4 regions of the Paenibacillus sp. 7516 genome follow, and region 2 is predicted to be linked to each of the others. Evidence: predicted binding sites of a transcription regulator. Region 2 holds the regulator's gene; each other region holds the start of a gene.

Region 1 (3,219 bases), on a different contig from region 2:
GTCCCCAATGGCGCCGTGTGTGGATGGCGAATTCACGATAATCCGTCCCGTTTGCAGACGATCTGCGAATTTGCCTATAACTTCTTCGTTATTCGAGTGAATAACGGAGGAGTGACCCATGCCGCCAAAGGCAACCACTTCCGCAGCACGTTCAATCCCTTCAGCTGCCGTTTTTACTTTGTAACAAGCGAGTACCGGACTTAATTTCTCTGCAGACAGCGGGAATTTGGTGCCGACGCCTTCAATCTCTGCTACAAGGATTTTGGTGCCAGCCGGAACCTCGATACCACACATTTGCGCAATGGTTACTGCCGATTGACCGACAATCGCCGGGTTAACCGCACATTTCTCCGCATTGATGGCACCTGCTGTCAATTTCGCAGCCTCATCCTTGTTGACGAAATAACAACCGTTCGCAATCATTTTCTTTTTCACCTGGTCGAAGATCGGTTCTTCGATGATGACCGCTTGCTCGGAAGCGCAGATCATACCGTTGTCGAATGACTTGGACAAGATCAGATCCGTTACAGCCTGATTGATATCCGCCGTTTTCTCGATAAAGCAAGGTACGTTCCCTGGTCCCACCCCGAGTGCCGGTTTACCACAGCTGTACGCTGCGCGTACCATTGCTGACCCACCTGTCGCCAGAATGAGCGCCACATCGTTATGATTCATCAGTGCATTCGTGCGGTCCATGGAAGGATCATCAATCCACTGGATACAGTCGGCCGGAGCACCATGCTTCACCGCAGCTTCGAGTAGAATTTTGGCGGCTTCGCGGCTGCAGTTCTGAGCTGAAGGGTGGAAGCCAAAGATGATTGGGTTACGTGTTTTGATGGAAATCAAGGCCTTGAACATTGTGGTGGATGTCGGATTGGTCACCGGGGTAATTCCCATGATAATGCCGACTGGCTCCGCTATTTTCTGGAAACTCTCATACTCATTATCTTCAATCACGCCTACGGTTTTGTCATATTTGATGCTGTGATACACATATTCTGTTGCAAAGATATTTTTGGTGATTTTATCTTCATACACTCCGCGGCCGGTTTCTTCCACCGCCATTTTGGCAAGCATCATGTGTTTGTCCAGACCTGCCAGTGCCATGGCTTGCACAATGCGATCAATCTGTTTTTGATCCATGGACATGAATGCTGCGTGTGCTTTATTCGCTTTGTCAATTAACGTTTGAATATACTGACCTGCTGTCGGTTCTTTTGCTGGGGCGACTTCGTTCTTTACAGCCATCTCCCTCATCCTCCTAAAGGTTCGTATTGGTTTTTGGTTTGTCTCTCTTCTTTACGTACACATCGTAACATGTCGAAAAGGTTAATTATGTGATTATTTTCACAAAGTATAACAAATTTAATTTAAGTTTTTTGGAGTTCTTTCCACAGGTCATTTTCACTTCATATTTAAATTATATAGCTGTCAAATGCAGCCTTCCCTCTCCAAAGTGAATTTAATCACAATGTTTGAAATTTCGCCATTTTTGCCCCCTTTCCATGCCCCTCAAACGGTAAGATTAGGTATATACTGAACTTAAAAATTGAACCACCGCAATTTGTACCGTCCTCCCGGCGGAGATGACCCTAATCAGGACGGTAACGGTTGCGGCGAACCACGGAGTGCGGACTGCATGATTGTAATCCCCCTCCGGTGGATACAAAGGGGAGATAGACTTATGAGAGAACAACTGAGTGTCATGGAAAAACGCGGCAATACCAACTGTTTCTCGGAAGTGAATTTCAATCATCTGCTCGTAACCATGAAAGACCGTACCTATCCTGAAGGGACCCACCTGTATTGGGAAGGTGATGTGTCCGACAAACTTTATTATATGAAAAGGGGCCGTGCCCAGATCACCAAATCAACGGATGAAGGCAAAGAGCTTATCATGTACATGTACCAGTCCGGTGATATGATTGGTCAGGCAGATCCGTTCTTCGGTTCCAAGCATACGTTCTCGGCGGAAGTGCTGGAAGACAGTGAAATTGGTGTACTGGAGCACAAAGACCTGGAGATGCTGATCTGTCAGCATTGTGACTTCGCCATTGATTTTATGAAGTGGATGGGCATTCATCACCGCTTAACCCAAACCAAATTCCGTGACCTGATGTTATATGGCAAACCTGGTGCGCTCTGTTCCACCTTGATCCGATTGTCCAATTCTTATGGCGAGCCTCACGGCGATCACGTGATTATTCATAAAAAAATTACCCACACGGATCTGTCCAACATGATTGGAGCTACCCGCGAAAGTGTGAACCGCATGCTTAGCGATCTGCGCAAAAAAGATGCTATTGAATATGATAACGGCATGATTGTTATCAAGGACCTGAAGATGCTCCAAGGCATCTGCCATTGTGAATTATGTCCCAATGAGATCTGCCGCATCTAAACATGAAGTGCTTGAAGTCATCACCTTTCGGTAATGAGCTTAATCTATACGTGACATGAAAAAAGCCCGTCCTCCTGTAGAGGCCCGGGCTTTATAATTATGTTTAAGATGCCGTTAACTGTAATTTAACCGCATCCCGTGGATTCAACTTCATATCCAAACCATTTTCCATCAGTTCCTTATCATTCACCATGATCACCCAACGCTGATTCATGCGTGGAACAACATTTTCAACCGAAACGACGTATTTGTTATTTTCCGACATTCTGACGATGCCGCTGGACTTAAGTACATCCCGAACCGTGCACTCCTGGATATAGACACCCGCATATTGACGATTAAGGTCTGGCATAATATTGCCGCCGCTGATCTTGAGCAGGGTTGTCTGATATGCAACACCTTCTCCTTTACTGTCGGCGGCTTTTACGTAAATGATCACTTCATCCTTGGCATGAAGCTCCATGCCCCAATTTTCCGGATCAATATCCTTGCCGTTTAACTTAACTGCCCAGCTTAGCGAGGAATCAAGTGAAACTTCCCCTACAGATTGAATCCGCTTGCCGTCGGCCGTAAAATCAACCAGACCACTGTTCAATAGCGCCTTCTTAAGTGTGAGTCCTTCACTAAAATCCCTCTTGATCGACTTCGTTGCATCAGGCAAAAAAGTGCTTCCATCGACAGCAACGGTAATGGTATTGGAAGTATCGGTCTCCTTGACCACCGGCTGTTCAGAAGGCTGTGTCTCTGTACATCCGGCTAGAATTGCCATTATAAGCAAACATAAGCCGATGTAACCGGGGAACTTCTTCATCATGTCG
Region 2 (3,219 bases):
ACTGGCGGGGCATGAAAATTCGGTGCAGTGGGGCTCCGTCATTGACCAGATGTTCCCGCTTGCTGTTGAAGTCAAAGAGATGTGGGATCGTTTGAGCGATGCCTTATTTAACCTGCTGCCTGAACGAAGTGATGCTTCTCCGGGGGAAACGGGTCAATTTTCCCTCAGACTGAAGCCTTCAATGAAACCGGCGAAGTGGCAGGAGCTGCAGGATTACGAAAACCAGATTTATGTCACACTGGGGGACTTGATCCGCAAGGGAGACAAGCTGCTTCTTGAAGTCAAAGAAGACCAGGACGACTATCAATCGGATAGCTTGATCACGGACATTACAGGTCTGCTTAAGGATTTGGCGACGCTCAAAGAAAACCTTCGCTTCTTCATGCGGATGGATGATGCCAAAACGGTATACTGGATGGAGGCAAGCGGCCAATTCCGCAGCAAATCACTGCAGCTGTATGCCGTTCCTGTCGATGTCAGTGCACAGTTGAAGGACATGTTCTTCGATAAAAAGAAAAGCGTTGTCCTTACTTCGGCTACGCTCTCGGTTGATAAGTCATTTCAGTTCATGATTGAACAGCTTGGCTTGCAGGAAGCAGCCGATAATAACCGTTTACTGACGTCCATGCTGCCGTCGCCATTCCGGTATAGGGATCAGGCTTTGCTGGTCATCCCTCGTGATTTCCCAAGTGTAAAAGGCAGTGTGGGGGATGCACACTTTGTCGACATGCTTGTACGATCTCTGGCCGAAACGGCTATTGCGACAAGGGGCCGCATGATGGTGCTCTTTACTTCATACCGAATGCTGCGCCAGGTCTATGACCCATTAAAAGAAGCGTTATCGGGCAACGATATTTCGCTGCTCGGTCAAGGCGTTGATAGTGGCAGTCGTTCGAAGTTAACCCGCAGGTTCCAGGATGCAAAAGCAACCGTTCTGCTGGGCACAAGCAGTTTCTGGGAAGGGGTAGATATCCCTGGAGAGGCGCTAACCTGTCTGGCGATTGTGAGATTGCCCTTCCAGCCACCGAACCATCCGCTCGTGGAGGCGAAGAGTGAACTGCTGCAGGAACAGAAAAAGAATCCGTTTATGAAGCTGTCTGTTCCACAGGCCGTCATCCGTTTCAAGCAGGGATTCGGCAGGCTTGTTCGTACAGCCAAGGATCGGGGCATTGTCATCGTTTACGATACACGGGTGATTGAGTCTTATTACGGAAAGTATTTCCTATATTCATTACCTGGTCCCAAAATGGAACATATGCTGACTGAACAGATGGTTCCCCGAATTAGCGAATGGCTGGAAACACCAGCACAGGATGAATCTACTACAAATTAGGTATGACGTCGTTGCGTAATAAGGGCTTCTCGCTGTAAACTTTATTAAAGTGTGATTTAATTTTAGAAGCACTTTTAACTTTATATTTTATAAGGCATCTTGCATAATTTCATTCGGAGACGAAAACAGTTATGCGGGATGCTACATTTTTATTTATCTATCGTGGCCTTGGTAAGGGGGAGCAATGTAATGAAATCAGATAAAATTTCGGAAGCTGTGGTACGCAGATTGCCTGTTTACTTACGTTATTTGAGTGAACTGCATCAACGTGAGGTAGGCACGGTCTCATCACAGGAACTGGGACTACGCCTGGATCTTAATCCTGCACAGATTCGCAAAGACCTTGCATACTTTGGGGACTTCGGTCGCAAAGGCATTGGATACGACGTATCGTATCTCATTGAGAAGATCCGTCATATCTTGAAAATTGATCAGCAAATCAATGTTGCTCTGGTCGGGGCTGGTAATTTGGGACATGCATTGTCCAATTACAATGCCTATCTGAAAGACAACATGAAAATTGTTGCTGTTTTCGATGCATACGGCCCTAAGATCGGCAGTCAGATTAACAGCCTGAAAGTACAGCCCATGAATGAACTAACGGATTCGGTCAAAAAAGATAATATTCGTATTGGTATCATTACCGTTCCGGATACCGAAGCTCAGAACGTAGCCGATCAGCTCGTAGAATCCGGCATTGAAGCGATTCTGAACTTTGCACCAACCATCTTGAAAACACCACCGCACGTCCGTATTCATCATGCTGATTTTACAACGGATCTGCTTAGCCTGGCTTATTATCTGGAGAACGGAAAGGACGACGAGGAAGATGACGACAAATAGATGGGTAATTCATAACGGCAAATTTGCTGTAAACCTTGGAACGGAATGGACCGTGGTTCAAGGGTATATGGTCGTTGAAGACGATAAGATTGTGCATATTGGTGAGACACTGCCGGATGGAGATGAGAGCCTGCCAAAGGTTGATGGCAAAGGACTGGTCTTTTTGCCGGGTCTGATCAATACGCATGGTCACGCAGCCATGTCGCTTCTGAGGGGTCACGGGGACGATCTGGCCCTGCAAGTATGGCTTCAGGAGAAAATGTGGCCTATGGAGGCGAAAATGACGTCTGAGGACGTGTATTGGGGCACATCCCTTTCTGTTTTAGAAATGCTGAAAGGCGGAACAACGGCATTCCTGGATATGTATGATCATATGGATCAGGTGGCAAAAGTGGTTGAACAATCCGGTATTCGTGCCGCATTGGCACGTGGTGTCATTGGTCTCTGTTCTGAAGAAGAGCAAATGCGCAAATTGCAAGAATCGGCTGCGTTTGCACGCGAGTGGAACGGACAGGCTGGTGGTCGAATTACGACGATCATCTCACCGCATGCGCCGTATACTTGTCCTCCGGATTACATAGAGAAGCTGGTACAGGTTGCACATGATCTGGATCTGCCGCTGCACACCCATATGTCGGAAACCCTACGCGAAGTCGAACAGAATGTAACGGATTATGGTTTGCGTCCTGTGGAACATTTGGAAAAGCTCGGTTTCTTCTCTCGTCCTTCTCTCGTAGCTCACGCTGTGCATTTGAATGATGAGGAGATTGAAATTCTGGCACGCCATGATGTAGCGGTCTCTCACAATCCAGGAAGCAACCTGAAGCTTGCTTCGGGTGTGGCGCGAGTTCCGGATTTGCTGAAAGCTGGAGTAACCGTATCTCTGGGAACAGATGGACCTGCAAGCAACAACAACCTGGATATGTTTGAAGAGATGAGACTGGCTGCTTTGATTCATAAGGGAGTATCCGGTGATCCAACTGCGGTTCCAGCGGGAGAAGCGCTGCTTCTTGGAACGGGGTATGGTGCCAAATCCATCTTCC
Region 3 (3,219 bases), on a different contig from region 2:
TTCGAAAAAGGAGCAACGCAGTATCTGGCCAAAATGCCTGATATTACTCGCGTAGCGATCGTTACGGATGCCATGATGGTTAAACTGGGCTATGTGGAAAAAGTGGAGCATTATCTGCGTCAACGCCAAATGCCGGTAGCAATCGAAGTATTCTCGGATGTAGAGCCCGATCCATCAACAACAACGGTAGACCGTGGTACGGAAATGATGCGCCGCTTCCAGCCTGACTGCATTATCGCTCTTGGTGGTGGATCACCAATGGACGCTGCCAAAGCCATGTGGTTGTTCTACGAATATCCGGACACGGACTTCAACGATCTGAAGCAAAAATTCATGGATATCCGTAAACGGATCTACAAATATCCACGCCTTGGATCAAAAGCAAAATTCGTAGCGATTCCGACAACGTCGGGTACAGGTTCGGAAGTAACATCCTTTGCTGTAATCACAGATAAAAATCTGGGCAACACCAAATATCCACTGGCAGACTATGAGCTGACACCGGATGTAGCCATCGTAGACCCTGAATTCGTATATTCACTGCCAAAAACAGCTGTTGCAGATACAGGTATGGACGTACTGACTCATGCCATCGAAGCGTATGTATCGGTTATGGCCAATGATTACACGGATGGTCTGGCGATCAAAGCGATCCAGCTGGTATTCCAATACCTGGAGCAATCGGCGCTGCAAGGTGACAAACTGGCACGTGAGAAAATGCATAATGCTTCAACGATTGCCGGTATGGCTTTTGCTAATGCGTTCCTGGGGATTAACCACAGCTTGGCGCACAAATGGGGCGGACAGTATCACACTGCACATGGACGTACCAATGCAATCCTGATGCCGCACGTCATTCGTTATAACGCGAAAAAACCGACCAAATTTGCATCATTCCCGAAATATTCGCACTTTGTAGCAGATGAGCGGTACGCTGAAATCGCCCGGATTCTGGGATTGCCTGCACGTACTACAGAAGAAGGGGTGAACAGCCTCATCAATGCAATCCGCAAACTGAACAAAACACTCGGTATTGAGGAATCGTTCCAGGAAATCGGGTTCGATGCCAAAGACTTTGAAGCTCACGTGGATTACCTGGCCGATCGTGCTTTCGAAGATCAATGTACAACCGCCAATCCGAAACTGCCGCTGGTGACTGAACTGGCAGACGTTTACCGCAATGCCTTCTACGGACGGTTTGAATAAACAATAGCAACAGCAGGGTTTAGGCAATAGGTTCAGGGTTCCCCGGAAGGGGAGCCCCGATTGCCGTCTTTTTGTCAATGACGGAATCCTTTGGGGATTCGTTGAACGGTTTGGTATTCACACAATAACGGAGAGGACAGAAAAACTGAAGAAGCGAAGCGTTCGCCTTTATCAATGGATTTTCCCAATTAGAATAAGGAATGGAAAAAATCAAGTGATAACAGCGATCGGAAGTTGTTCTGGCCCGCGCAGTGGCTAAGTGTGAATAATTATGGGGTTCACCATGATCCTGCAATGGTGGAGTGAGGAAGTTCACTGACTTTGTGATAAAAATCACAGATGGTGAAACCCGCAAGACGTATACTGAAAATGCAAGAAAAACATCCATCCCGCGGTTCCGGTTCCCATGTAGAGAGAACGTGTTCCGGCTGATATGTGAAAAAGTTCACATTAATCGCGGCTCTGGGCACAGATGAGACGATTTTGCTTGCAACCTGTCATGTGTCCGGAAATCCAAATTTGTGGAGGGATTACTATGTCGGTGATCGAAAAAGACGTAAAACAACAAACAGGCTGGAGAAACTTTACGAAAGGCACATGGACCAAATCCGTGGATGTGAATGATTTTCTGGCACACAACCTGTCTCCGTACTACGGGGATGAAGCATTTCTCGCAGGAGCGACACAGAACACCAAAGACCTGTGGGACATCGTATCCGATTTGACCAAAAAAGAGCGGGATAACGGCGGTGTACTGGATGTGGACGTAAACACTCCGGCGACAATCGTGTCTCACCAACCAGGGTATCTGGATCAAACCAAGGAACAAATCGTCGGTGTGCAAACCGATGCTCCATTCAAACGTTCCATTCAGCCAACAGGCGGAATCCGCATGATGATTGATGCATGTCAGGCTTACGGCTTCGAAATGCCTCAAGAAGTCATTGATATATTTACTAATATTCGCAAAACACATAATCAGGGTGTATTCGATGCATATACATCCGAGATGCGCGCAGCGCGCAAAGCCGGCATCATTACGGGTCTGCCTGATGCCTACGGCCGCGGCCGGATCATTGGCGATTACCGCCGGGTTGCTCTGTACGGGGTGGACTTCCTGATCCGCGCCAAAAAAGGAGAGCTGAACGCTCTTGAAGTGGATGTCATTGATGAAGATGTCATCCGTCTGCGTGAAGAGTTATCCGAACAAATCCGGGCTCTGCAGGAATTGAAGCAGCTGGGCGAAATGCATGGATTCGATATTTCCCTGCCGGCTACCACAGCGAAAGAAGCGTTCCAATGGCTGTACTTCGGTTACCTCGCTGCGATTAAAGAGCAAAACGGTGCTGCGATGTCCCTTGGACGTGTATCTTCATTCCTGGATATCTACATTGAACGTGATCTGCAGGAAGGACTCCTGACCGAAGAACAGGCTCAGGAACTGGTTGACCATTTCGTCATGAAACTGCGGATTGTCAAATTCCTGCGTACACCGGACTACAACGAGCTCTTCAGCGGAGACCCGACATGGGTAACCGAGTCCATCGGCGGGATGTCCGTGAACGGGGAAACACGCGTAACGAAAAACAGCTTCCGTTTCCTGCACACGCTGCACAATCTGGGACCAGCACCGGAACCAAACCTGACCGTACTCTGGTCCACCAAACTTCCGGAGGCATTCAAAGAGTATTGCAGCAAAGTGTCCATTGAAACCAGCTCCATCCAATATGAGAATGATGATCTGATGCGTCCAATCTACGGAGACGATTACGGGATTGCCTGCTGCGTATCGGCCATGAAGATCGGTAAACAAATGCAGTTCTTCGGCGCTCGTGCCAACTTGGCGAAAGCATTGCTGTATGCGATCAATGGTGGACGCGACGAGAAATCCGGAGCACAGGTCGGACCGGAATATCCGGCCATTACAAGCGAAGTGCTGGACTACAATGAGGTCATGAAACGGTTCAAACCGATGATGGAATGGCTGGCTAAACTGTACATGAACACCCTTAA
Region 4 (3,219 bases), on a different contig from region 2:
GCGTTCAAGCAGGGCACCCATCGCCATGGAATCCTGGGTACCGAAACGGCAGAACTGGGAACCAACACAGGTTTTGACCGTACGCAGCGATTTGGCATAGGCATAACCGGAAGGCATATCCAGCTCCGCCCATACCTGCGGCAGATCCTCTTTTTTGACCCCGATCAGATCAAGACGCTGTCCGCCGGTAACCTTGACCGCTTTTACGTCGTATTTGACCGAAATGTCCGCAATACGTTTCAATTCTTCCGGTGTGGTAACGCCGCCGTACATGCGTGGTACTACCGTATACGTGCCGTCTTTCTGAATATTGGCGTTCATACGTTCATTGACAAACCGAGATTCCTTCTCGTCTTCATGCGTATCCGGTGCAATCATGCCGAGGTAGTAGTTAATTGCCGGACGGCATTTGGAACAGCCTTCAGGCTGGCTCCAGCCTAGGACATTCATCACTTCTTTGGTCGTCTGCAATCCTTTTTGCTTGATCTCGGCTACAATTTCATCCCGGCTGAGCGAGGTGCATCCACAAATGCCCTGTTTGGCGCCGCTTGTGAAGCTGTCTCCCAGTACGTATTGTAAAATTTGCTCTACTACCGGTTTACATCCGCCGCATGAACGGGTTGCGCCTGTGCAGGCTTTGATCTCATCCACGCTGCTCAGACCTTGATTCGTGATGGCATCAACAATGGTTCCTTTGGTTACACCATTACATCCACATACGATTTCGTCCTCAGCCATCGTTTCAACAGAAGCGGCTTTTTTGTGACCCCCACAGCCCGTACCCATCAGGGAGGCATACAGCTCATCCGTCATTTCGGTTTTCTGTTTGATTAACTTCTGCAATTCGGCAGAATCCGTCACATCTCCAAAGAGCACGGCACCGACCATGATGTTGTCCCGCAGCAGAATTTTTTTGTAGGTCCGTTTCCAGTCATCTTTATGGCTGATCACCGTATGGTCCGGACTATCGAGAAATTCACCAGTGGAGAAGACGTCCACACCTGAAATTTTTAATTTGGTAGATACGACAGAGCCTTCATACGGAGCAGTTTCCACGCCGCAGATATGCTTGGCGAGAATCATGCCTTGTTCGAATAATGGGGCAACGAGGCCGTAGCATACTCCCCGGTGTTCGGTACATTCCCCGACGGAATATACGCCTTCGAGTGAGGTCTGCATGTAGTCATCCACGATGATCCCCCGGTTAACTTCCATGCCGCTTTCGCGGGCTACAATCGTGTTCGGTTTAATGCCTACAGCCATAACGACAAAGTCTGCATCCAGCACGGTATCATCGGCAAATCGGAGGCCTTCCACACGTTCCCCGCCGATCAATTCAGCTGTCTGTGCGCCCATCTTGAAACGAATGCCCTGACGCTCCAGTTCCGCTTTTAGCATGGCTGAAGCTTGTGGATCGAGCTGGCGTTCCATCAAGTCTTGCATAAGATGAACTACGGTGACGTCCATGCCGAGCTGTACCAGACCTTTGGCTGCTTCCAGTCCGAGAAGACCTCCCCCGATAACAGCCGCTTTTTTATATTGCTTCGCTGCTTCCAGCATCATATTGCAATCGGCAATATCCCGAAATCCAACAACGCCTTCTTTATCATGACCCGGAACAGGCAGGATAAAGGAGCTGGAACCTGTAGCGATAATGACTTTGTCGTAGGGCACCCGTGTGCCTTCGCTTGTAACGACTTCCCTGGTATCTGCATCGATACGGGACACGGTTGTCCCGGTATGAAGCGTAATGCCATTGTCTTCATACCAGTGCAGATCATTCAGCACGATATCATCAATGGTTTTGCTGCCCTCCAGAACATAGGACAACATGATTCGGTTATAGTTGGGATAGGGCTCCGTGCCGAAGACCGTAATGTCATAGCGTGAAGTTAATTTCAAAATTTGTTCAACTGTACTAATGCCGGCCATACCGTTACCGATCACGACGAGTTTTTCTCTGTTTCCGTTCATGTGTGTAAGCCTCCTTGGTTTAACACTGGACAATATCAACATTTTTAGTGGTTTATATTTGAATCATACCGTGATTTGCTAACACTTAATGTGATTTATTTCACTAAGAAAGAGATAAGTAGCACAAATTAAAAAGTGTGAGCCCGGTCATGGAAACTGTTTTTTTAGATGAGCATGAAGAATGGAGGTAATGAGGTCGGGGCTCTTATCTAAAATAAGAAATACGAACTATTGTTCTCTTTTTATTTTCGTTGTAACATCGAGAATGGGATATGATGTTCCCTATTTCTTCGAAAGGAAGTTTTCGCATCATGATGGGAAGATCCCACCTGATTATCGGAACAGGCGTTTCACTTTCAGTACTGCAGCTGATGGGTGAGCAAGTCACGGCACCGGCTGTTACGGTTGCGCTCATTGGCTCGCTGCTGCCGGACATTGATGAGCCGAATTCCTTGTTGGTATCCAAGGCGCTGCCCAATAGTTTGATCAGGCTGCTGCAAACCATTTTGCTGCCTACAGCCGTATTTGTGTATTTTTACGTGCAGGCGAAGCCTTGGAATCTGCTGCTGGCCATTTTGGTCGGGCTGGTATCTTTCCTGCCATCGCGTTCGCTCCGCAAAGTGTTGATGTTTGCCATCGGACTGGGTCTTGTATTCTATGGTCACGCCCTTGCACCATGGAACCTGATTGCAGGGAGTCTGCTCATGTTATGTACTACGCTGACCCACAGAGGTCTAACCCATACGGTCTATGGAACTGCAGTTTGGGGAGGACTGCTGTACAGCACAACGCATGAGCAGGGACCGGAGATTTGGGTTGCCGGAGGAGTAGCCTATGCCATGCATCTGCTTGCAGACTCATTGACGAATCGCGGCATTCGTCCGCTTCCGCCACTCAAGTGGAGGATCAGGGTGAATTTGATGAGCACGGGGACCAAACATGGAGCCGTGGTTGAGAATGTATGTATTGTGCTTACGCTTATTTTGGCATGGATCGCATTTTCGCCGTTATTCCTGTAACTTTGAGCAATTGGCATCGTAGTTTGAATCAGACCATGCTAACGTGCTGAACAGCAACATGAATTTCAAAAACGCCAGTCCGGAATAAGGACTGGCGTTTCTATTCGATTCTTAGTTTTATAATGGATTGATTGCGGTATGTTATATGGAATCACTTTTATAAAATGGTCTGCGGGTGAATACATAATCAGGTAGATGTAGGTGAGCCGGTAAGTGTATCAATATC

The links. Region 2 encodes Rex, which represses fermentation and respiration genes when NADH is low (regulators of the CRP and FNR family bind a similar motif). Its sites were predicted from a motif close to TTGTGAAATATTTCACAA; they were not measured.
Region 1: adhE (bifunctional acetaldehyde-CoA/alcohol dehydrogenase) is a predicted target of Rex. The motif match lies at 1,336-1,353, and genes of this name have one in related genera.
Region 3: pflB (formate C-acetyltransferase) is a predicted target of Rex. The motif match lies at 1,640-1,657, and genes of this name have one in related genera.
Region 4: nirB (nitrite reductase large subunit NirB) is a predicted target of Rex. The motif match lies at 2,063-2,080, and genes of this name have one in related genera.

Annotation. Positions count from the first base shown of each region.
Region 1 covers NZ_NPBI01000021.1:129,739-132,957, reverse strand. The annotation lists gene adhE (bifunctional acetaldehyde-CoA/alcohol dehydrogenase) at 1-1,248, opposite strand, end outside; gene CHI14_RS19090 (Crp/Fnr family transcriptional regulator) at 1,685-2,401, shown strand; gene CHI14_RS19085 (hypothetical protein) at 2,505-3,215, opposite strand.
Region 2 covers NZ_NPBI01000039.1:101,827-105,045, reverse strand. The annotation lists gene dinG (ATP-dependent DNA helicase DinG) at 1-1,333, shown strand, start outside; gene CHI14_RS26260 (redox-sensing transcriptional repressor Rex) at 1,523-2,176, shown strand; gene CHI14_RS26255 (amidohydrolase) at 2,163-3,219, shown strand, end outside.
Region 3 covers NZ_NPBI01000021.1:133,117-136,335, forward strand. The annotation lists gene adhE (bifunctional acetaldehyde-CoA/alcohol dehydrogenase) at 1-1,206, shown strand, start outside; gene pflB (formate C-acetyltransferase) at 1,742-3,219, shown strand, end outside.
Region 4 covers NZ_NPBI01000020.1:339,069-342,287, forward strand. The annotation lists gene nirB (nitrite reductase large subunit NirB) at 1-1,974, opposite strand, end outside; gene CHI14_RS17475 (metal-dependent hydrolase) at 2,286-2,993, shown strand; gene CHI14_RS30675 (hypothetical protein) at 3,181-3,219, opposite strand, start outside.